Regions from separate parts of the Streptomyces sp. 12E genome, predicted to be linked through region 2. Evidence: riboswitches for the same ligand, from Rfam matches in the RefSeq annotation. Region 2 holds a riboswitch; each other region holds the start of a gene.
The links. Region 2 has a riboswitch for cobalamin ahead of ACZ8ZB_RS28160 (GHMP family kinase ATP-binding protein). Riboswitches for the same ligand answer to the same signal wherever they lie in the genome.
Positions count from the first base shown of each region.

Region 1: it holds a riboswitch for cobalamin, as region 2 does, so the genes downstream of both, ACZ8ZB_RS07970 (cobalamin biosynthesis protein) here and ACZ8ZB_RS28160 (GHMP family kinase ATP-binding protein) in region 2, are expected to answer to the same signal.
Region 3: it holds a riboswitch for cobalamin, as region 2 does, so the genes downstream of both, ACZ8ZB_RS22745 (ribonucleoside-diphosphate reductase subunit alpha) here and ACZ8ZB_RS28160 (GHMP family kinase ATP-binding protein) in region 2, are expected to answer to the same signal.

Region 1 is NZ_JBVNCJ010000001.1:1,683,024-1,689,761, reverse strand. Features, by position in the region: gene cobN (cobaltochelatase subunit CobN) at 1-7, opposite strand, end outside; gene ACZ8ZB_RS07975 (cobyric acid synthase) at 4-1,515, opposite strand; gene ACZ8ZB_RS07970 (cobalamin biosynthesis protein) at 1,512-2,453, opposite strand; cobalamin riboswitch at 2,575-2,712, opposite strand; gene ACZ8ZB_RS07965 (hypothetical protein) at 2,867-3,088, opposite strand; gene ACZ8ZB_RS07960 (inorganic phosphate transporter) at 3,129-4,382, opposite strand; gene ACZ8ZB_RS07955 (class II aldolase/adducin family protein) at 4,545-5,255, shown strand; gene ACZ8ZB_RS07950 (alpha/beta hydrolase) at 5,402-6,529, shown strand; gene ACZ8ZB_RS07945 (hypothetical protein) at 6,699-6,738, shown strand, end outside.
Region 2 is NZ_JBVNCJ010000001.1:6,131,965-6,138,702, reverse strand. Features, by position in the region: gene ACZ8ZB_RS28180 (hypothetical protein) at 223-489, shown strand; gene ACZ8ZB_RS28175 (DUF7336 domain-containing protein) at 579-860, opposite strand; gene ACZ8ZB_RS28170 (hypothetical protein) at 972-1,142, opposite strand; gene ACZ8ZB_RS28165 (ferric reductase-like transmembrane domain-containing protein) at 1,390-2,370, opposite strand; cobalamin riboswitch at 2,577-2,807, shown strand; gene ACZ8ZB_RS28160 (GHMP family kinase ATP-binding protein) at 3,002-3,910, shown strand; gene ACZ8ZB_RS28155 (cysteine synthase family protein) at 3,907-4,929, shown strand; gene ACZ8ZB_RS28150 (ATP-grasp domain-containing protein) at 4,926-6,167, shown strand; gene ACZ8ZB_RS28145 (MFS transporter) at 6,160-6,738, shown strand, end outside.
Region 3 is NZ_JBVNCJ010000001.1:4,876,452-4,883,189, reverse strand. Features, by position in the region: gene ACZ8ZB_RS22760 (DUF3311 domain-containing protein) at 1-129, shown strand, start outside; gene mctP (monocarboxylate uptake permease MctP) at 126-1,754, shown strand; gene ACZ8ZB_RS22750 (GNAT family N-acetyltransferase) at 1,828-2,334, shown strand; cobalamin riboswitch at 2,347-2,523, shown strand; gene ACZ8ZB_RS22745 (ribonucleoside-diphosphate reductase subunit alpha) at 2,647-5,007, shown strand; gene ACZ8ZB_RS22740 (ribonucleotide-diphosphate reductase subunit beta) at 5,007-6,020, shown strand; gene ACZ8ZB_RS22735 (hypothetical protein) at 6,045-6,269, opposite strand; gene ACZ8ZB_RS22730 (helix-turn-helix domain-containing protein) at 6,363-6,738, shown strand, end outside.

The DNA of each region.
Region 1 (6,738 bases), 4.4 Mb from region 2:
TGCTCATGCGGGCGCTCCCGGTGGAATGAAGGGCAGTCCTTGTGGCGCGCCGGACTCGATGAGCCGCCACAGCGCGTCCGTGTCCGCGTGCTGTTCGATCAGGTCGCCGAGCCGGTCGAGCTGCTCCTCGCGCAGCGCGGCGAACGAGGTGTCGGGGGCCGGTACGAAGCGGCGGCCCGCGGCGGCGGCCACCTCGCGCAGGAAGGCCCGCCGGAAACCGTCCGACTCCAGCGAGCCGTGCCAGTGCGTTCCCCAGGTCTGCCCGACCCGGCAGCCGTCCAGGAAGGCTTCGCCTCCGAGGACTTCGGCGACCCCGTGATGGATCTCGTACCCCTCGACGGGTTCCCCGAGGGCCCGGCCGGCGGGCCGGGTGAGCGTCTTCTCGCGGGCGAACCGCACCCGCACGGGCAGGACGCCGAGCCCGTCGACGTGCCCCGCGCGGCTCTCGACCTCGTCCTCGATGTGTTCGCCGAGGATCTGGAAGCCCCCGCAGATCCCCAGCACGGGCCGTCCCTCGGCCGCCCGCCGCCTCAGCGCGTCCGCCAGCCCGCGCTCCCGCAGCCACCGCAGCGCCCGCACGGTCCCGCGGGTGCCCGGTACGACCACGAGGTCGGCGTCGGCGAGCTCCTCGGGCCGGTCCACGAACCGCACCACGACACCCGGTTCGGCGGCGAGCGCGTCCACGTCCGTGAAGTTGGACATCAGCGGCACCGCGCACACGGCGACCCGCAGCACGTCCTCACCGACCGGCGCGGCCACCGCGGACTCCCGCACGGCGCCGCGCAGCGACACCCTCAGTCCGTCCTCCTCGTCGATGCCGAGCCCGTGCCGGAACGGCAGCACGCCGTACGTCCGCCGCCCGGTCAGACCGTGCAGCATGTCGAGACCGGGTTCCAGGAGCGACACATCACCCCGGAACTTGTTCACCAGGAACCCGGCGACCAGCTCCTGGTCCTCGGGGGAGAGCAGTGCGACGGTGCCGAAGAAGGAGGCGAAGACGCCGCCCCGGTCGATGTCGCCGACCACGAGGACCGGCAGCCCGGCGTTCCGGGCGATCCCCATGTTCACGATGTCGGTGCGCCGCAGATTGATCTCGGCCGGGCTGCCGGCCCCCTCACAGATCACCGCGTCATACGTGCCCCGCAACCGCTCCAGACAGTCCAGCACCGTGCCGAGGAGCCGTTGCTGCCGCCCGCCGTGGTAGCCGCGCGCGCTCATCTCGCCGACCGGCCTGCCCAGCAGCACCACCTGGCTGGACCGCTCGCCGCCCGGCTTGAGCAGCACCGGGTTCATCAGCGCGGTCGGCTCGATCCGGCAGGCCTGGGCCTGCATGGCCTGTGCCCGCCCGATCTCGGCGCCCTCCCGCGTCACGAACGAGTTCAGCGACATGTTCTGCGCCTTGAACGGCGCGACCTTCACGCCGCGTCGCACCAGCCACCGGCAGATCCCGGCGGTCACCACGCTCTTGCCGGCGTCCGAGGTGGTCCCGGCGACCAGCAGCCCTCCACCGCTCATGACGCACGTCCCTTCATGACGCTCCGTACGGCGACGCCGGCCCCGAGCGCGAGCCAGCCGACCCGTCGTGAGAGCCGTACCGCCCGGTCGATGTCGGACACGGCCACGGCACGCCCGCCGCCGCCCAGGACGGGCCGGTGTTCGACCCGCCCGCCGTAGGAGAGGGTCCCGCCGAGCCGTACGCCGAGCGCGCCCGCGAAGGACGCCTCGACGGGCCCGGCGTTGGGGCTCGGGTGCTTCGCCGCGTCCGCGCGCCACGCCCGCACGGCCCCGCGCGGATCCGGCCCCGCGAGCGCGGCGAGCACGGCGGTCAGCCGCGCCCCCGGCCACCCGGCGACGTCGTCGAGGCGGGCGGAGGCCCAGCCGTAGCGGCGGTAACGGGGGGACTTGTGGCCGACCATCGCGTCCAGCGTGTTGACGGCCCGGAACCCGAGCAGTCCCGGCACCCCGGCGACGGCGCCCCACACCAGCGCGCCCACCACGGCGTCGGAGGTGTTCTCGGCGACGGACTCGACCACCGCGCGGGCGATCCCGTCGGCGTCCAGGGCCTGCGGGTCCCGGCCGCACAGGTGCGGCAGCCGTGCCCGGGCCGCCTCGACGTCCCCGGCCTCCAGCGCCCGTCCGATGGTGCGGGCCTCCCGGGCCAGCGAGGTCCCGCCGACGACGGCCCAGGTGGCGACACCGGTCAGGGCGACGGAGGCGGCGGGGGAGGAGCGCACGAGGCGTGCGGCCAGGCTCCCCAGCGCGACGGCCCCGCCGACGCACACGGCGGTGTGCACCGCGCCCCGGCCCCGGTCGTCCCGCCACAGCACCCGTTCCACGGCAGCCGCGGCCCGCCCGAAAGCGGCGACCGGATGTCCCCGGCGGGGATCGCCGAGCAGCAGGTCGCCGAGGAGGCCGGCGGCGGCGCCGTACGCGAACACGCGATCGGCACCCATGGGTCAGCCGGTGACGGAACCGGAGGGAGCGGCCCCGAAGCGGGGCGGGGTGTCGCTGATCGACCTCGGCAGGCAGCCGCGCATGGCGTTATGTCCTCACTCAGGGTGTCCGCGCCCTGGTTCGACGAGACCGGCGGTGAGAGTTCCTGGCTCCCGGGGTGTTCACCCCGGTGACAGTGGCGGGACCGCGCCGGAATCGCACCGGCTTCCTCTCCTGCCGCCGTAGTGGCTGAGGCAGTCCACCACGGTCCCGGAAGAGCCGTCAACTTGCCGTTGACCTGCGAGGCTGAAGTGTGCTGAGGCCCACAGAGGGGCTCCGGCGGGTGAACCCCGGGCGGGGACGCGTACACGCGGGCGGGCGGTGCGGGAGCCGGGGCTCCCGCACCGCCCGCCCGGACGGGTGCGGCCTGTGATCAGGCCATGATCAGGTAGATGCCGTATCCCACCGCCGCCGCGCACGCCGCGAAGCAGGCGTAGGCGCCGCTGACCGCCAGGGCCGCGGACCGGCCCTGGGCGGCGGACCGCTCGCGGCGGGACAGGCCGTTGATGCCGAGGGTGAACAGGCCCACCAGGGCCACGGTGACCACGAGGCTGACGCCGAAGACGGAGCCGAGGGCCGCCCAGTCGATCTTCACGGTGCTCTTCTTCCTTCGTACCGGATCTGCCGGGCCGCGGTCAGACGGTGGTCGTGGCCGACGGGGCCGCCGGATCGGCGGGCGCCGGCGCCGGGATGGTGGCCGAGAGGTCGTCGGGCACGGTGCCCGCCGGGGGCGGGGTCACCGCGGCCATCGCCTGCGTCACCACGCCGGACGGCTCCGCCTCCGGTGCCTCGTGGTCGTTGACGTTGGTGTGGTCGACGACCTCGCGCCGGGAGATCTTCCAGATCGCCGCGCTGGAGGCGACCAGGAAGACGGCCACGAGGGCGGTGCCCCAGCTGCCGAAGCCGCAGATCCACTCGGCGAGCGCCGCGACCAGGGCCGCCGCGGGCAGCGTCAGGCCCCAGGCGACGAACATCCGGGTGGCCGTCGACCAGCGGACGACACCGCCCTTGCGGCCCAGGCCCGCGCCCATCACGGAACCGGAAACGGAATGCGTGGTGGAGAGGGAGAAGCCGAGGTGCGAGGAGGCCAGGATGACCGTCGCGGCGCTGGTCTGGGCGGCGAAGCCCTGCTGCGGCTGGAGGTCGGTCAGGCCCTTGCCCATGGTGCGGATGATGCGCCAGCCGCCGAGGTAGGTGCCGAGCGCGATGGCGATGCCCGCGGAGAGGATGACCCACAGCGGCGGGTCGGAGTCGGGGGCGACGGCGCCGCCGGCGACCAGGGCGAGGGTGATGATGCCCATCGTCTTCTGGGCGTCGTTGGTGCCGTGGGCCAGGGAGACCAGGCCCGCGGAGGCGATCTGCCCGGCGCGGTAGCCCTTCTCGGAGGCCTTGCTGTCGGCCCCCCGTCCCAGGCGGTAGGTCAGCCGGGTCGCGAACATCGCGGCGAGTCCGGCCACCAGCGGGGCGGCGATCGCGGGGATCAGGACCTTGGTGACCAGCACGTCGCCGTGCACCGCGCCGAGGCCGGCGGAGGCGACGGTGGCGCCGATCAGACCGCCCATGAGGGCGTGCGAGGAGCTGGACGGCAGACCGACCAGCCAGGTCAGGAGGTTCCAGAGGATCGCGCCGACCAAGGCGGCGAAGATGACCTCGGGACGGATGCCGGACTCGTCGACGAGTCCTTTGGAGATCGTGTTGGCGACCTCCACCGAGAGAAAAGCACCGACGAGGTTCAGGACGGCGGACATGGCCACCGCAGCCTTGGGCCTCATCGCACCGGTCGAAATGGTCGTTGCCATCGCGTTCGCGGTGTCGTGGAAACCGTTCGTGAAATCGAACGCGAGTGCGGTTACCACCACAATCGCGAGGATCAGCGAGAAGCTTTCCATTTACCCAGGCAATCGTTCGAGGTCATTGGCTGGTCGAATGTAGGTAACCAGGGTGAACGGAAGATGAACTGGAACGGGCATCGTGGTGACCGTAAGAGGGGGTGGGCGCTCCGCCGGATGGCGGTGCCGCGGTGACGGGGGGCCGCCTGGCAGGATCACGGCATGGCTGAACGGCGAGGGGACGTGCGGGAGGCGGGGGACGCCCGGGACATGAGCGAGGAGGAGGCGCGCGCCTGGACGGAACTCGTCGGGACCGCGCGCCGGACCGTCGCCGACGGACTCGTCGTCGGCACCTCCGGCAACGTCTCGGTGCGGATCGGCGGGACCGTCCTGGTCACGCCGTCGGGGGTGCCGTACGACCGGCTGACGCCGGACGACGTGACGGGCGTCGACCTCGCCGGCCGGCAGGTCCTCGGCTCGCTCGTCCCCACCAGCGAGCTGCCCGTGCATCTCGCGGTGTACCGCACGACCGGCGCGCGCGCCGTCGTGCACACGCACGCCGTGCACGCGACGGCGGTCTCCACGCTCGTCGACGAGCTGCCGCTGATCCACTACATGGCGGCGGCACTCGGCGGGCCCGTCCGGGTCGCCCGCTACGCGACGTACGGCACGGACGAACTGGCCGAGAACATGCTCCGCGCCCTCGACGGCCGCACCGGTTGCCTCCTGCGGAACCACGGCACCGTCGCCCACGGCGCGACCCTCGCCCAGGCCTACGACCGCACGGCCCAGCTGGAATGGATGTGCCGCCTCTGGCTGACCGCCTCCTCCGTCCCGGGCCTGTCCCCGCACCTGCTGACCCCGGCGCAGGTGGCGGAGGCGGGGGAGCGGCTGCGGGGGTACGGGCAGCGGTCCGGCCCGTCCGGCGCCTGAGGGCGCGGCCCGCAGGGCCGAAGGGGTCCGGGGGCACGGCCCCCAGGGGCGGGAAGGGGCGGCGGGGCGGGACGACCCGCCCCGAACCCTCCGCCGGTGACCGCCCCCACTGGCCGGGTACACGTTCCGACATGACACTGGAGAACGTGCGCACTGTCAGAGCGACGGCCGCTGCCGTCACCGCCGTGATAGGCGCCGGCGCCGCCGCGGTGGCCGTCGGCCGGTACGCCAGCGACGCCGCGCTCAGGACGTCCCCGGGCGGCCCCCTGCCCACCGACCCCGGACTCACCGTCCACTCCACCGCCGCCGGCCAGGTGGCCCTCACCAGGGATCTCGCCACACTGCGGCCCGGACGCCACGGTCTCACCGGTGACGGCTTCCACGCGGTCGTCGGCCCCGTCCTGCCCGGCGCCCCGGACTCCGCCGACACCGTCGTGCGCCGCCTCGAACGCGTCACGTACGGCGCCCCGGAACCCGGCGACCGCGCCCGGCTCACCCCGAACGTGTACGTCGGCGACCCGGGAAGCGCCCTCGGCCTGGACCACACCGACCTCGACCTCCCCGGCGAACTCGGCCCCCTGCCCGCATGGTTCGTCCCGGGCGCCCGGGACACCTGGGTGATCGCCGTCCACGGCCTCGGCGCCACCCGGGAACACACCATGAACCTCATGGAGTTCCTGCACCGCCACCGCTTCCCGGTGCTCGCCCCCGCCTACCGGGGCGACCCCGGCGCGCCGCGCTCCCCGGACGGCCTCAACCACCTCGGCGAGACCGAGTGGCGCGACCTCGACGCGGCGCTCCACCACGCCGTGGACTCCGGCGCCCGGCAGGTCGTCCTGTACGGCTGGTCCACCGGCGCGACCATGGCGCTGCGCGCCGCCGCCCGCTCCGAGGTGCGCGCCCGCGTCGCCGGCCTCGTCCTCGACTCCCCGGTGCTCAGCTGGGAGGCGACCCTGCGCGCCCTCGCCACGGCCCGGCACACCCCGGGCGCGCTGCTGCCGCTCGCGGTCCGCGCCGCCCAGGGACGCACGGGCCTGTACGGCGACCGCAGGCCCGGCGCCGTCCACCTGGACCGGATCGCGGTCCCCACGCAGATCTTCCACGGCCCCGACGACACGGTGGCGCCCTGGCGGTTCTCCCGCCGCCTCGCCGCCGACCACCCGAACACCATCACCCTGCACACCGTCAGGGGCGCCTCCCACGGCGCGATGTGGAACGCCGACCCGCAGGCCTACGAAGAGGCGCTGCGGCGCTTCCTCACCCCCCTGATGTGACCGTGCGGAGAGGGCTCAGGACAGCCGGTGCCGAGGATTCCGTTTACGGCCGTACCAGTGGCCTGAACCCCTCCCTCCGACCGCGTCCGGAGCCGAGGCACGAGCCGTCCCGGCGTCCCCGTCGGCATTCCGTTTGGGTTTTCGGACCGTCACCAGGAAGACTGCACCCGTGACGTCCCGTATCCCGCGCGACTCCAGGCTCCGACTCG
Region 2 (6,738 bases):
TTGTACGGCGGACGGCAATTCAAAGCGTCCACCGTCTCGGGCATCGTCAACGAGATCAAGAAGGGGGAGATGGCGCCCGAGGTATCGTGAGGGGCCGGAAGGGGCGGCGAGCCCGTGTCTTCAACGCGGTGAACACCAAGGGGGACGTGGTGTTCCCGGATGGTCGACCGGGGCATGCCGATCTCTCACCATGGCGAAACTTCCCCTCCTGAGGACAGACTGATGCTGGACATGGAAGAGGCGACCAGACTGGCCAAGAAGTTCCTGGACGAGAAGGTCAGCCACGAGGGCATGGCCTTCGCGCTTGTCGAGGGAGAGCGCGCCCGGGTGGGAAGCACCTTCTACTTCGACTGCCAATCAATCGCTCACCTCCGTACCGGGGAACTGCGGGACATGGCCGTCGGCACGGGCTACGTCAGCGTCGACGGGGAAACAGGGGAGTGCCGCATGCTGGGAGCGACCGAGTCCGCCCGGCTCGACCTCTTCTGACCCGCCTCGTCACGCCCTTTGATGTGCCCCATGGGGAAACGGGCCGGTGGCATGCGCGACATCCGGCGCATGCCACCGGCCCGGTAGCGTCACCCGTCCACGTACCCCTCGGTCCACTCGTCCTTGTCCATGGCGAACTCCTCCACGTAGAAGCAGTCCGGTTCGTCGCTGAAGCCCGGGAGCCGGCGGGCTCGTCGGATCCGGGCCCGTGCGGCGTCTCGGCTCGAGTAGGTGCCGAGCAGTTTCACGTCGTCCCCTGCCTCCTCATCGGCCCAGAAGTCGTCGGGAGCCTTGAAGTGCTCGGCTTCCGTTCCTTCCGGCGCGTGGTGGTGTACGTGCCAGAGCAGGTGGACCATCTGCGGATCGGCCACGGTGATCTTCCGACCTTCCTTGCTGGGCTCAGTTGCGCGACAGGTACTTGCGCACCTTGTGGTGGACGGAGCCGGGGCCCTTCTTGTGGGGCGGCCGGTGGCCGCCCCCCTTCATGACCCGGTCCGTCGCCCGGTCGAGGGATCCGCCGGCCTTCCGTCGTCGGTGTCGGGGAACGCGAGCGTTCCTGTCACACTGCCCTGAAGGGTCAGGTCCTCGGAGCCGACGACGGCGACCGCGGTGCCGGAGATCTTGCGGATGCGGGAGTAGCCGGACTCTGTCATACCGGGTGGCCGCCGGTACACCACTCCAGCGGACGTGGCCGGGCCGATGCCGCCGGGACCCCTGCCGGCTCACCGCGCACGGCGGTGCGGCCGGTCCCGCGTTCGACGCCCGGCTCCACCTCGTTGCCGTGAACTCCCGGACGACGACGCCTGCCTGGTCGCAGACGTCCAGGCAGGCAAACACCCGTACCGGGACCTGAGCGCGCGGACGTGCCGTCCGTCCCGCCAGCCCGCCCGGTGCCGGCCGTCAGTCCGTCTCCTGGGCGTGGGGGGCCGTCGCGGGCGGATGGGCCGGACGGTCCCGTCCGCCGTCGCGGCCGGACACCACCACGACGACGATCCCGACGACGACGGCTGCGACGGCGACCCGCCCCGCCGCCCGCACCCACCATCCCGGCCGGGCCGCTCCCCCGCCGGGGGAGCCCAGCCGTTCGGCCCGCCGGGCCGGTCTCAGCAGGCGCGTCAACAGCAGTACCGCGACCGGCAGTTGCAGCAGCCACAGCACGGTGCGCGGCCACTGTCCGTACCAGACGTTGGTTCCGTACAGCAGGGTGTGCCACACGCTCAGCACGTAGACGACGATCACGAACCGGTGCAGCCGCCGCCAGGTGTTCGCTCCGATGCGGTGCCGGACGTAGAACAGCAGCCCCAGCGGAATCGCCAGGTACAGGGCGCCCTGGCCGATCGGGATGGCGACCCTTCCGGTTCCGGAGTCGTACCAGCCGGGAACGAAGCTGTCGGCGAAGGCCACCCACAGCCGCTCGGCCCAGTCCACCTTCGTCTCGTAGCGCACGAGTTCCGCCGCGAACATCAGCGCGTGCGCGAACATCAGCGCCATGGTCGTCAGGCTCGTGGTGCGGTGCCAGCGCTCCAGCACCTGCCGGGAGACCGGCAGCCGGGCGGGGCGCGGCCCCGACAGCAGCAGACCGAGCATGACCGTGCCCCAGGCCCACAGCAGCCCCGACCAGCCGAACGCCTGGCTGAGCAGGTACATCCAGTAGGTGCCGGGATCGTCCATGAACGGCATGACCGCGACGGTGTCCGAAGCACCCGACTCCATGCGCGCCCACAAGAGCGCGAAGACCAGCGCCGTGACCACCACCGCCGTGGTGGCGTCGGGCAGCGCGGACCGCAGGTCGCCGCGGAGCGCGACGCGGTCGCCGGGAGGCCGTCGCCGTCCGGGCGGGGTCACCGCCCCGTCCTCGTCCGGCCTCACGTCTGACGTCATCAGGGGCCTCCCGGGCGCGGGCCACCGCAGCAACGGTGCGCATGTGGTGTGAGACGACAAGTCTGGCTGAGGAGGCAGCGATCCCCAGAGGCGTTATCCGGCCAGAGCCACCACGAGAACTGCACGGGGCACACCTGGTTTCTGCCTCCCCTCCACATTCAAGACAACCGCCGAAGCCCCACTGTCGCAGGGATACGAGCGCCTCTACGCTGGTACACGCAGTCGGTTCGCGCCTCCCGTCCGCCCGGACGCCCGGTGGCGCGACGCAAGAGGGAACCCGGTGCGAATCCGGGGCTGTCCCGCAGCGGTGAGTGGGAACGAAAGCCGTCGATGTCACTGGGCCCGCGTCAGGGCCGGGGAAGAGACGGCCGGTAGGTGTACGCCCTTTCGGCGGACGTGCCCGCGAGTCCGAAGACCTGCCACTGCGCCCGTGTCCCGCGCGGGCTGTGCGCGTGACCTCGTGGACTGGGTCGGCGGTATGGGCGGTCCTACGTCGTGCGTGTGGCCGCGCTTCCTTCCCTGTCGGTGTGCAAGGCCCGGTACGGAGGAGGATGCTGTGCGGGACCCAGCCTGTTCGCGTCGGCCGTACCGACCCCGGGTCGGCGTGTCGTCCGACGGACCGGGGCCGACCATGCCCGGACCCGTCGCGGGTGTCCTCCAGGAACCGGGCGTGTCCGGCGGCACGGTGTCCGGTGTCTGCCACGGCACTCTGGGCGAGCTGTACCAGGGCCCGTTGCGAGCGGGCACCGATCCTGAGATCGCGGTGGTGTCCTTTCCCGTGGACCGTCACTCCTGGGTGTACTTCACACCGAGGACGACGGTCGGCTCGCCGCGTCCGCCGGCACTGGGTGAGAAGTCGGCGACAGCGGTTCGGCTCTTCCTCGACCACTACGGCCTCACCCTGCCACCGGGCGACTGGCACACCCACTCCGAACTGCCGGTGGGCGTGGGGATGGCCAGTTCCACGGCGGACATCGTGGCGACGCTGCGCTGCCTGTTCCGCGTCTTCTCCCTGCCGTACGACACGGACGTGGTCCTCGGCGTCCTGGCGGGCATCGAGCGCGCCGACAGCGTCTTCCTCGACGAGTTCGCCCTGTACCTCAGCGGCCGGCACCGGGTGGTACGGCGACTGGGCCCGGACATCGGCTTCCACGCCGCCTTCGTCACGGAACCCGGCACGGTGGACACCGCCGCCGTCACTCCCCTGCTGCTGGACCACTACCGGCGCCGCGGCGAGGAGTACCAGCGGTGCCTGACCGATCTGCTGAAGGGCTTCGACTCGGGCGACCCGGGCGCCGTCGCCCGCGCCGCGACGACCAGCGCCGCGTTGTCCCAGGAGGTGCTGCCCAAGGCGACCTTCGGCAGCCTGCAGGCCCATCGTGAGCGGTTCGGCGCCGACGGCGTCTTCGTCGCCCACACCGGCTGCCTGGCCGGCTATCTCTTCGCCTCACGCCCACGGGCCGAGGTCAAGTCCGAACTCTCCGCGTTCTTCCACTCGCTCGGCCACCAGTGCACCTTCGCCCAAGGAGGCTACGGGTGATCCACCCCCACATCGCCGACGCCCTCAAAGTCCCGGACCTCGTCCGGCTCACCGACGGCCTGGTCCTGCTGCGGTTCGAGTCGATGAAGATCTACTCGGCTCTGGCCGCCGTCCGTCGTCTGCTGGAGCGGGGCACGGTCCGTCCGGGACAGACCCTGATCGACAGCTCCAGCGGCATCTACGCCTACGCCCTCGCCCTGGCCTGCCACCGGTACGGCATGCGGTGCCACATCGTCGCGTCCACCACCGTCGACGCCACCACCCTCGCTCAACTGGAGATCCTCGGCGCCACGGTGGAACAGGTCAGACCGTCGCGGAACCTCAAGCTCGACCAGGAACTGAGGGTGCGGCGGGTGCGCGAGATACTCGCCGAGCGCCCTGGCCACCACTGGATGCGCCAGTACCACGACGACGTCCACTACCTCGGCTACCGAGAGGTCGCCGACCGGATCGCGGCGGAGTTCCCGGCCGTACCGCTGACCGTCGTCGGCGGGGTGGGTTCCGGAGCTTCGACCGGCGGCATCGTGGAACACCTGCGCGTTGCGGACCCCTCGGTGCGCCTGGTCGGCGTCCAGCCCTTCGGCAGCGTCACCTTCGGCAGCCAGGACCATCACGATCCCGAGGCGATCATCGCCGGCATCGGCTCGTCGATCGTCTTCGACAACGTCCGCCACCACCTCTACGACACCGTGCACTGGCTGGACTTCACCCACGCCATGTCCGGCGCGGTCGCCCTGCTGCGCGAACACGCGGTGTTCGCCGGGCTGTCCACCGGCGCCGGCTACCTGACGGCGACGTACGAGGCCCGCCGTCACCCCGACCGACTGCACCTGGTGGTAGGGGCCGACACCGGACACCGTTACGTGGAGCGCGTGTTCGCCCGGCACGCCGAGGCCCTGGACCCGGCCGCGCTGAAACCCCTCGAGGTCCGCACTCCGGAGGAGATGGCCATGCCCTGGTCGAGGATGACGTGGCAACGCACTCCCCGTCCGGCCCGCTGGAAGGAGCAGGCGGCATGACCGTGGCCTGCCTGGAGTCACTGACCTTCGGCCTCGGCCGTCTGGTCCGCGCCGCCGACCGGCTCGGCGAGCGCCTGCTGCTCCTCACCCGGGCCCCCGCCTACTACGCCTACGAACTGGACCGGCTGCCCGCCGGCGCCCTCGACGTCGTCGTGACCGACACCTTCGACGTGGAACGAACCGCCGATCTGCTCCGGCGCACCCCGGGGCTGCGCGGCCTGATCAGTTCCACCGACACCTGGACTCTCACCGGCGCCGCCCTCACCGAACGCCTCGGCCTGCCCGGTCTCGATCCAGCCGTCCTGCGACTGACCCGGGACAAGGCCGCCGTACGCAACAGACTGCACGACGCGGGTCTCACCCGCGGAAGGGCCGTCGAGAACGCCGAGCCGGACCGCGAGGCACGCGGACTGCTGCTCAAGGAGGCGGGACTGCCGCTCGTGCTCAAGGACACGGCGGGCACCGGAAGCCAGAACGTGTGGCTGGTCCGGGACGAGGGCGAACTCGACGCGGCGCTGGCGGAGGCGTCCGGTCGGGACCTGAAAGGACGGTTGTTCGCCGAGCCCTATTTCAGCGGCCCGGTGTACAGCGCCGAGACGCTCACCTGGGACGGCCGCACCCGGCTGCTGGGCGTCTCCAGTCGGCTCATGTCACCGGAGCCGCACTTCCGGGAGGAGATCACCGCCTTTCCCGTCGCTTTTCCGGGCCCGCAGCGGACATCGCTGGAGCGCTGGCTCGACCGGGTGCTCGCCGCCGTCGGCTACACCGACCGGTTCTCGCACGTGGAGTTCGTGCTGACCGCCGACGGCCCGGAGGTGGTGGAGGTCAATCCCCGGATCGGGGGCGCGCTGGTCGGGGAGGGCATGTGCCGGGCGCTCGGCGTCAACATGTACGAGGCGATGATCGAGGCCGCGCTCGGCCGCCGCCCTCGTCTCATGGATGCGGACCTGCCCGGTGGTCCGGCCGTCGCCTTCGTTCTGGGCTATCCGGCCGCGCCCGGCGTGTTCGCCGGGGTCGCCGGGCTCGACCGGCTCACCGACATGCCGGGAACGCCCGCCTGGTACCCGGTCAAGCAGACCGGCGACCTCATCGAGCACCTCGGCGACAGCCGCGGCTACGCGGGCATCGTGTACGCCGAGGCGGAGACCGCCGAACTCGCCACCCACCGCGCGGTGGCCGCCGCGGGCGCCCTGCGGGTACTCACCGACCCGGCCGGCCGGGAGGCGCCCGGTGGGTGAGCGCACCACTCGGGGACCTGGTCTGCGGGCCTCGCTGTTTCCGCTCACCGGCCCGCTGCGGTTCCTCCTGCTCAGCTCGTTCCTCATTCCGCTCGGCAGCTTCATGGTCCTGCCGTTCATGTCGGTGTTCCTGCACGAACGGCTCGGGATGGGGCTCGGCACGGTCGGCGTCGTCCTGGCCGTGGCATCGCTCGTGCAGTTCTCCGGCGGCATCGTCGGCGGAGCCCTCGCGGACCGGATCGGACTGCGCCGCACGATGCTGTGGGCACTCGTCGTGCGCACCGTCGGTTTCGCCGGACTCCTGCTGGCCCTGCGCTGGCCGACCCTCGCGGTCTGGGCGCTGGTCCTGACGTGCTGCGGTGCCGCGCTCTACCTGCCCGCGAACAAGGCGTACCTGGTGCACGGCGTCGACGACGAGCGCCGCCCGGCGTTCCTGTCGGCGGGCAACGCGGCACTCAACGCGGGCATGGCCGTGGGCCCGCTGATCGCCGGGCCGTTCGTCCTCTCGTCACCCGGCTGGCTGTTCGCGGCCGTGACGACGCTGTTCCTCGCGATCACGGCGGGACACGCA
Region 3 (6,738 bases), 1.3 Mb from region 2:
ATTCCGTTCTTCTACTGGTATCAGATGCTGTGGGTGCTCCTCTCCACCGCGCTGACGATGGTCGCGTACAAGCTCTGGCAGCGTGACCAGCGCGCCCGCTCGGCCTCGAAGGGCGGTGCGTCGAAGTGAACGACGGCGTGAACGGCGTGGCACTCGCCGTCTTCATCTTCTTCTTCGTGCTGGTCACGGCCATGGGATTCATGGCCGCACGCTGGCGCAAGGCCGAGAACGAGCACAGCCTCGACGAGTGGGGACTGGGCGGGCGGTCCTTCGGGACCTGGGTCACCTGGTTCCTGCTCGGCGGCGACCTGTACACCGCGTACACCTTCGTGGCCGTGCCAGCGGCGATCTACGCGGCGGGCGCGGCCGGCTTCTTCGCGGTGCCGTACACGATCCTGGTGTACCCGCTGATCTTCACCTTCCTGCCCCGGCTGTGGTCGGTGTCGCACCGGCACGGCTATGTGACGACGTCCGACTTCGTGTGCGGCCGGTTCGACTCCAAGGGGCTGTCGCTGGCCGTCGCGGTCACCGGCATCCTGGCCACGATGCCGTACATCGCGCTCCAACTGGTCGGCATCCAGGCCGTGCTGGACGTGATGGGCGTCGGCGGCGGCGAGGACACCAACTGGTTCGTCAAGGACCTGCCGCTGCTGATCGCCTTCGGTGTGCTGGCGGCGTACACGTACTCCTCGGGTCTGCGGGCGCCCGCGCTGATCGCGTTCGTCAAGGACACGCTGATCTACCTCGTGATCGCGGTGGCGATCATCTACATCCCGATCAAGCTGGGCGGCTTCGACGAGATCTTCGCCTCCGCGAGCGAGGCGTACAGCCAGACCAACCCGGCCACGGGCGCCCCGCGCGGGGCGCTGGTACCGGGCGAGGCGGGCCAGTGGACGTACGCCACGCTGGCGCTCGGCTCGGCGCTCGCGCTGTTCATGTACCCGCACTCGATCACCGCGACGCTGTCCTCGCGCAGCCGTGAGGTGATCCGCCGCAACACCACGATCCTGCCGCTGTACTCCCTGATGCTGGGCCTGCTGGCGCTGCTCGGCTTCATGGCGATCGCGGCCGGGGTCAACGTCAGCAACGGCCAGCTGGCGATCCCGCAGCTGTTCGAGAACATGTTCCCCGACTGGTTCGCGGGCGTGGCCTTCGCGGCGATCGGCATCGGCGCGCTGGTGCCGGCGGCGATCATGTCGATCGCGGCGGCGAACCTCTTCACCCGCAACATCTACAAGGACTTCATCAAGCCGGACGCGACACCGAAGCAGGAGACCCAGGTCTCCAAGACCGTGTCCCTGCTGGTGAAGGTGGGCGCGCTGGCCTTCGTCCTGACCATGGACAAGACGGTCGCCATCAACTTCCAGCTGCTGGGCGGCATCTGGATCCTGCAGACCTTCCCGGCGCTGGTGGGCGGTCTGTTCACCCGCTGGTTCCACCGCTGGGCGCTGATCGGCGGCTGGGCGGTCGGCATGGTCTACGGCACGGTCGCCGCGTACGGGGTGGCCTCGCCGACGCAGAAGCACTTCGGCGGGTCGTCGAAGGAGATCCCGGGCATCGGCGAGATCGGTTACATCGGCCTCACCGCGTTCGTGCTCAACGTCCTGGTCACGGTCGTGCTGACCTTCGTCATGCGGGCCCTCAAGGCGCCCGAGGGCGTCGACCGGACCAAGCCGGAGGACTACACGGCGGACGCGGGCGACCCCGGCGTCCAGGCGGAGCTTCCGCCGGCCACGGCGGGCAGCGCCCACTGACGCGACGGGTACGACGACGGGCCGCCGGGAAAACCGGCGGCCCGTCGTCGTACCCGTCCGGCACACTCCGCTCATGGACATCGTCATCCGGCCGGTGGAACCCGGCGAGCACGAAGAGCTCGGTGAGATCACCGCCCAGGCCTATCTGCTGGACGGACTGCTGGACTTCGGGGGGAGCGACCCCTACCTCGGGGAGCTGCGGGACGTGGGGAAGCGGGCGGCCGCCGCCGAGGTGCTGGTCGCCGTGGCGAACGGGACGGTGCTGGGCGGAGTGACCTTCGTGCCGGGTCCCGGCCCGATGGCCGACATGGCGCGGCCGGGCGAGGCGGAGATCCGGATGCTCGCGGTCGCCCGTGCGGGGCGGGGGCGGGGCGCCGGGGAGGCCCTGGTGCGCGCCTGTGTGGACCGGGCGCGGGCCGTCGAGGGGTGCGGACGGGTCGTGCTGTCGACCCAGCGCACCATGCGTGCCGCCCACCGCGTCTACGAGCGGCTCGGTTTCACCCGCTCCCCGGAGCGCGACTGGAACCCCCTGCCGGAGCTGGACGACATCACCCTCCTCGCTTACGAGTTGACGCTCTGACACCTCCGCGACACAACATATGGGGTTGTCGGCGGCGCCTGACACAAGATGTATGCTCATGCTCGCTGTCGTCGCAGGGGAATCCGGTGTGAATCCGGAACTGTCCCGCAACGGTGTACCCATGCCCGCCCTCGCCGAGGTGCGCGCACGGGCGTCAGTCCGAGGACCTGCCGACAGTGCGCCCGGCCGTCCGGTCCGGGTGCCTGGACGTCCGGGCCTCGCGGAATGGGCCGGTGGACGCGACGCCGTGTGCGCTCGTGTGCTGCCCCCTGCCCTCCTCGAGGCCCCGTGCCGAGCGAGGGAGAGCCCCACGTGACCATCGCGCCAGCCGATCCGGCCTCAGCGACCGACGTGACCGAGGAGAGCGGCGGCCCCGGTGCCGCGCTGCTGCGGACCCTGACCGAGCTGACCGCCGACCTGCCGGACGCCGACCCCGGCCGGGTCGCCGCCGCCGCGCTGCGCGGCCGGTCCGCCTCCGCCGACGCGGCGGAGCTGCGGGAGCTGGCCACCGAGGCGGCGGCCGGGCTCATCTCCGAGGACCCGGCCTACTCCCGGCTCGCCGCCCGGCTGCTCACCGTCTCCATCCGCGCCGAGGCCGCCTCACAGGGCGTCACCTCGTTCACCGAGTCGGTCGCGACCGGGCACCGCGAGGGCCTGATCGCCGACCGGACCGCCGGGTTCGTCCGGCTGCACGCCGTCCGCCTGGACGCGCTGATCGACCCCGGGGCCGACGACCGCTTCGGTTACTTCGGCCTGCGCACCCTGCACAGCCGCTACCTGCTGCGGCACCCGGTCACCCGCAAGGTCGTCGAGACGCCCCAGCACTTCCTGCTGCGGGTCGCCGCCGGACTCGCCGAGGACGACAGCGCGCGCTCCCTGGACGAGGTCACCGCGCTCTACGGGCTGATGAGTCGTCTGGACTACCTGCCCTCCTCCCCCACGTTGTTCAACTCCGGCACGCGGCACCCGCAGATGTCGTCCTGCTACCTCCTCGACTCCCCCAAGGACGAGCTGGACTCGATCTACGACCGCTACCACCAGGTCGCCCGCCTCTCCAAGCACGCCGGCGGCATCGGCCTGTCCTACTCCCGCGTCCGCGCCCGGGGTTCGCTGATCCGCGGCACCAACGGGCACTCCAACGGCATCGTCCCGTTCCTGAAGACGCTCGACGCCTCGGTCGCCGCCGTGAACCAGGGCGGGCGGCGCAAGGGGGCGGCGGCGGTCTACCTGGAGACCTGGCACTCCGACATCGAGGAGTTCCTGGAGCTGCGCGACAACACCGGCGAGGACGCCCGCCGCACGCACAACCTGAACCTCGCGCACTGGGTGCCGGACGAGTTCATGCGCCGGGTGGACGCCGACGGGCGGTGGTCGCTGTTCTCCCCGGCGGACGTGCCCGGACTGGTCGACCTGTGGGGCGAGGAGTTCGACGCTGCGTACCGGGCCGCCGAGGCGGCGGGCCTGGCGAAGAAGACCCTCCCGGCCCGCGAGCTGTACGGCCGCATGATGCGCACCCTCGCGCAGACCGGCAACGGCTGGATGACCTTCAAGGACGCCGCCAACCGCACGGCGAACCAGACGGCCGAGCCGGGTCACGTCATCCACTCCTCGAACCTGTGCACCGAGATCCTGGAGGTCACCGACGACGGGGAGACGGCGGTCTGCAACCTGGGGTCGGTCAACCTCGGCGCCTTCGTGGCGGACGGGGACGTCGACTGGGAGCGCCTCGACGAGACGGTGCGCACGGCCGTGACGTTCCTCGACCGGGTCGTCGACATCAACTTCTACCCGACCGAGCAGGCGGGCCGTTCCAACGCCAAGTGGCGCCCCGTCGGTCTCGGCGTCATGGGCCTGCAGGACGTCTTCTTCAAGCTGCGGCTGCCCTTCGACTCCCCGGAGGCGAAGGCCCTGTCCACGAGGATCGCCGAGCGGATCATGCTCGCCGCGTACGAGACCTCCGCCGACCTCGCCGAGCGCTGCGGCCCGTTCCCGGCCTGGGAGAGGACCCGTACCGCCCGGGGCGTGCTGCACCCCGACCACTACGACGTCGAGCTCACCTGGCCGGAGCGCTGGGCGGCGCTGCGCACGCGGATCGCCTCCGTCGGGATGCGCAACTCGCTGCTCCTCGCGGTCGCGCCCACCGCCACCATCGCGTCGATCGCGGGCGTGTACGAGTGCATCGAGCCGCAGGTGTCCAACCTGTTCAAGCGCGAGACGCTGTCCGGCGAGTTCCTCCAGGTCAACTCGTACCTGGTGGACGACCTGAAGCGGCTCGGCGTGTGGGACGCCCGCACCCGTGAGGCACTGCGCGAAGCCAACGGCTCCGTGCAGGGCCTCGCGTGGATCCCCGAGGACGTGCGGCGGCTGTACCGCACCGCCTGGGAGATCCCGCAGCGCGGTCTGATCGACATGGCCGCCGCCCGCACTCCGTACCTCGACCAGGCCCAGTCGCTGAACCTGTTCCTGGAGACGCCGACCATCGGCAAGCTCTCCTCGATGTACGCGTACGCCTGGAGACAGGGCCTGAAGACCACGTACTACCTGCGCTCCCGCCCGGCGACCCGGATCGCCCGCGCGGCGGCCCGGACCACCGTCCCCGTCCGGCAGGCGGCCGACCCCGATGCCGTCGCCTGCTCCCTGGAAAACCCCGAGTCCTGCGAGGCCTGCCAGTGATGACCAGCGAAACCAAGAACCTGCTCGACCCGGGCTTCGAGCTGACCCTGCGCCCCATGCGCTACCCCGACTTCTACGAGCGCTACCGGGACGCCATCAAGAACACCTGGCACGTGGAGGAGGTGGACCTCCACTCGGACGTGGCCGACCTGGCGAAGCTCAGCCCCGAGGAGCAGCACCTGATCGGCCGGCTGGTCGCGTTCTTCGCGACCGGCGACTCGATCGTGGCGAACAACCTGGTGCTGACCCTGTACAAGCACATCAACTCCCCGGAGGCGCGGCTGTACCTGTCGCGGCAGTTGTTCGAGGAGGCGGTGCACGTCCAGTTCTACCTGACCCTGCTGGACACGTACCTGCCCGACCCGGACGACCGGGCGGCGGCCTTCGCGGCCGTGGAGAACATCCCGTCCATCCGGGAGAAGGCCGAGTTCTGCTTCCGGTGGATGGACTCGGTGGAGAAGATCGACCGGCTGGAGACGCAGGCGGACCGCCGCCGCTTCCTGCTGAACCTGATCTGCTTCGCCGCGTGCATCGAGGGCCTGTTCTTCTACGGGGCGTTCGCCTACGTCTACTGGTTCCGCGGCCGGGGCCTGCTGCACGGTCTGGCGACCGGCACCAACTGGGTGTTCCGCGACGAGACGATGCACATGTCCTTCGCCTTCGACGTGGTCGACACCGTGCGCAAGGAGGAGCCGGAGCTGTTCGACGAGCAGCTCGGTCAGCAGGTCACCGACATGCTGCGCGAGGCGGTCGAGGCGGAGCTGCAGTTCGCGCGTGACCTGTGCGGGGACGGGCTGCCGGGCATGAACACCGAGTCCATGCGGCAGTACCTGGAGTGCGTCGCCGACCAGCGGCTGGTGCGGCTGGGCTTCGCCCCGGTGTACGGCTCGGAGAACCCGTTCTCCTTCATGGAGCTCCAGGGCGTGCAGGAGCTGACGAACTTCTTCGAGCGGCGCCCGTCCGCGTACCAGGTCGCCGTGGAGGGCACGGTCGACCTGGACGAGGACTTCTAGGACGCCGTGCGCCCCGGCGCCGTCTCACGCCGCCCTTGCGGTGCGGTGTGAGGCGGCGCCGCACGCCGGGCGGGCGGCGGCCGGTACGCCACGGCGCTCGGCGGCGGCGCGGGCGGCCCCGGCCCGCTCGATCTGCCGGTCGATCCGCCGCTCGCGCACGATGCCGAGCAGGGCGGGCCAGGTCATGAAGACGAACAGGCCGAGAACGGCCACCATCGCGGTCAGTGCTTCCCTCTGCGTCGTATCCATGGACACCACTGTCCCGCCCGACACTCCTTACCGACAGTGGCAGGACTGCCGTACACCCTCGATTTACTGCCAGGGGCGCGGCACACTGGAGCCATGCTCCGGAATGTGGCCGCCGTCCTCCTCGACGGTGTGAATCCTTTCGAACTCGGCGTCGTCTGCGAGGTCTTCGGCGTCGACCGCAGCGACGACGGCCTACCGGTCCACGACTTCGCCGTCGTCTCGGCCGACGGTCCCGTGGTGCGCACCAACACGGGCTTCTCCCTCCAGGTCGAGCACGGTCTGGAGCGCCTGGAGACGGCCGACCTCATCGCCGTGCCCGCCGGCGCCTCCTACGTCTCCCGGGATTTCCCGCCCGAGCTGCTGGACGCCCTGCGCCGGGGCGTGGACCGGGGCGCGCGGGTGCTGAGCGTCTGCTCCGGGGTGTTCGTCCTCGCCGCCGCCGGACTCCTCGACGGCCGGCGCGCCGCCG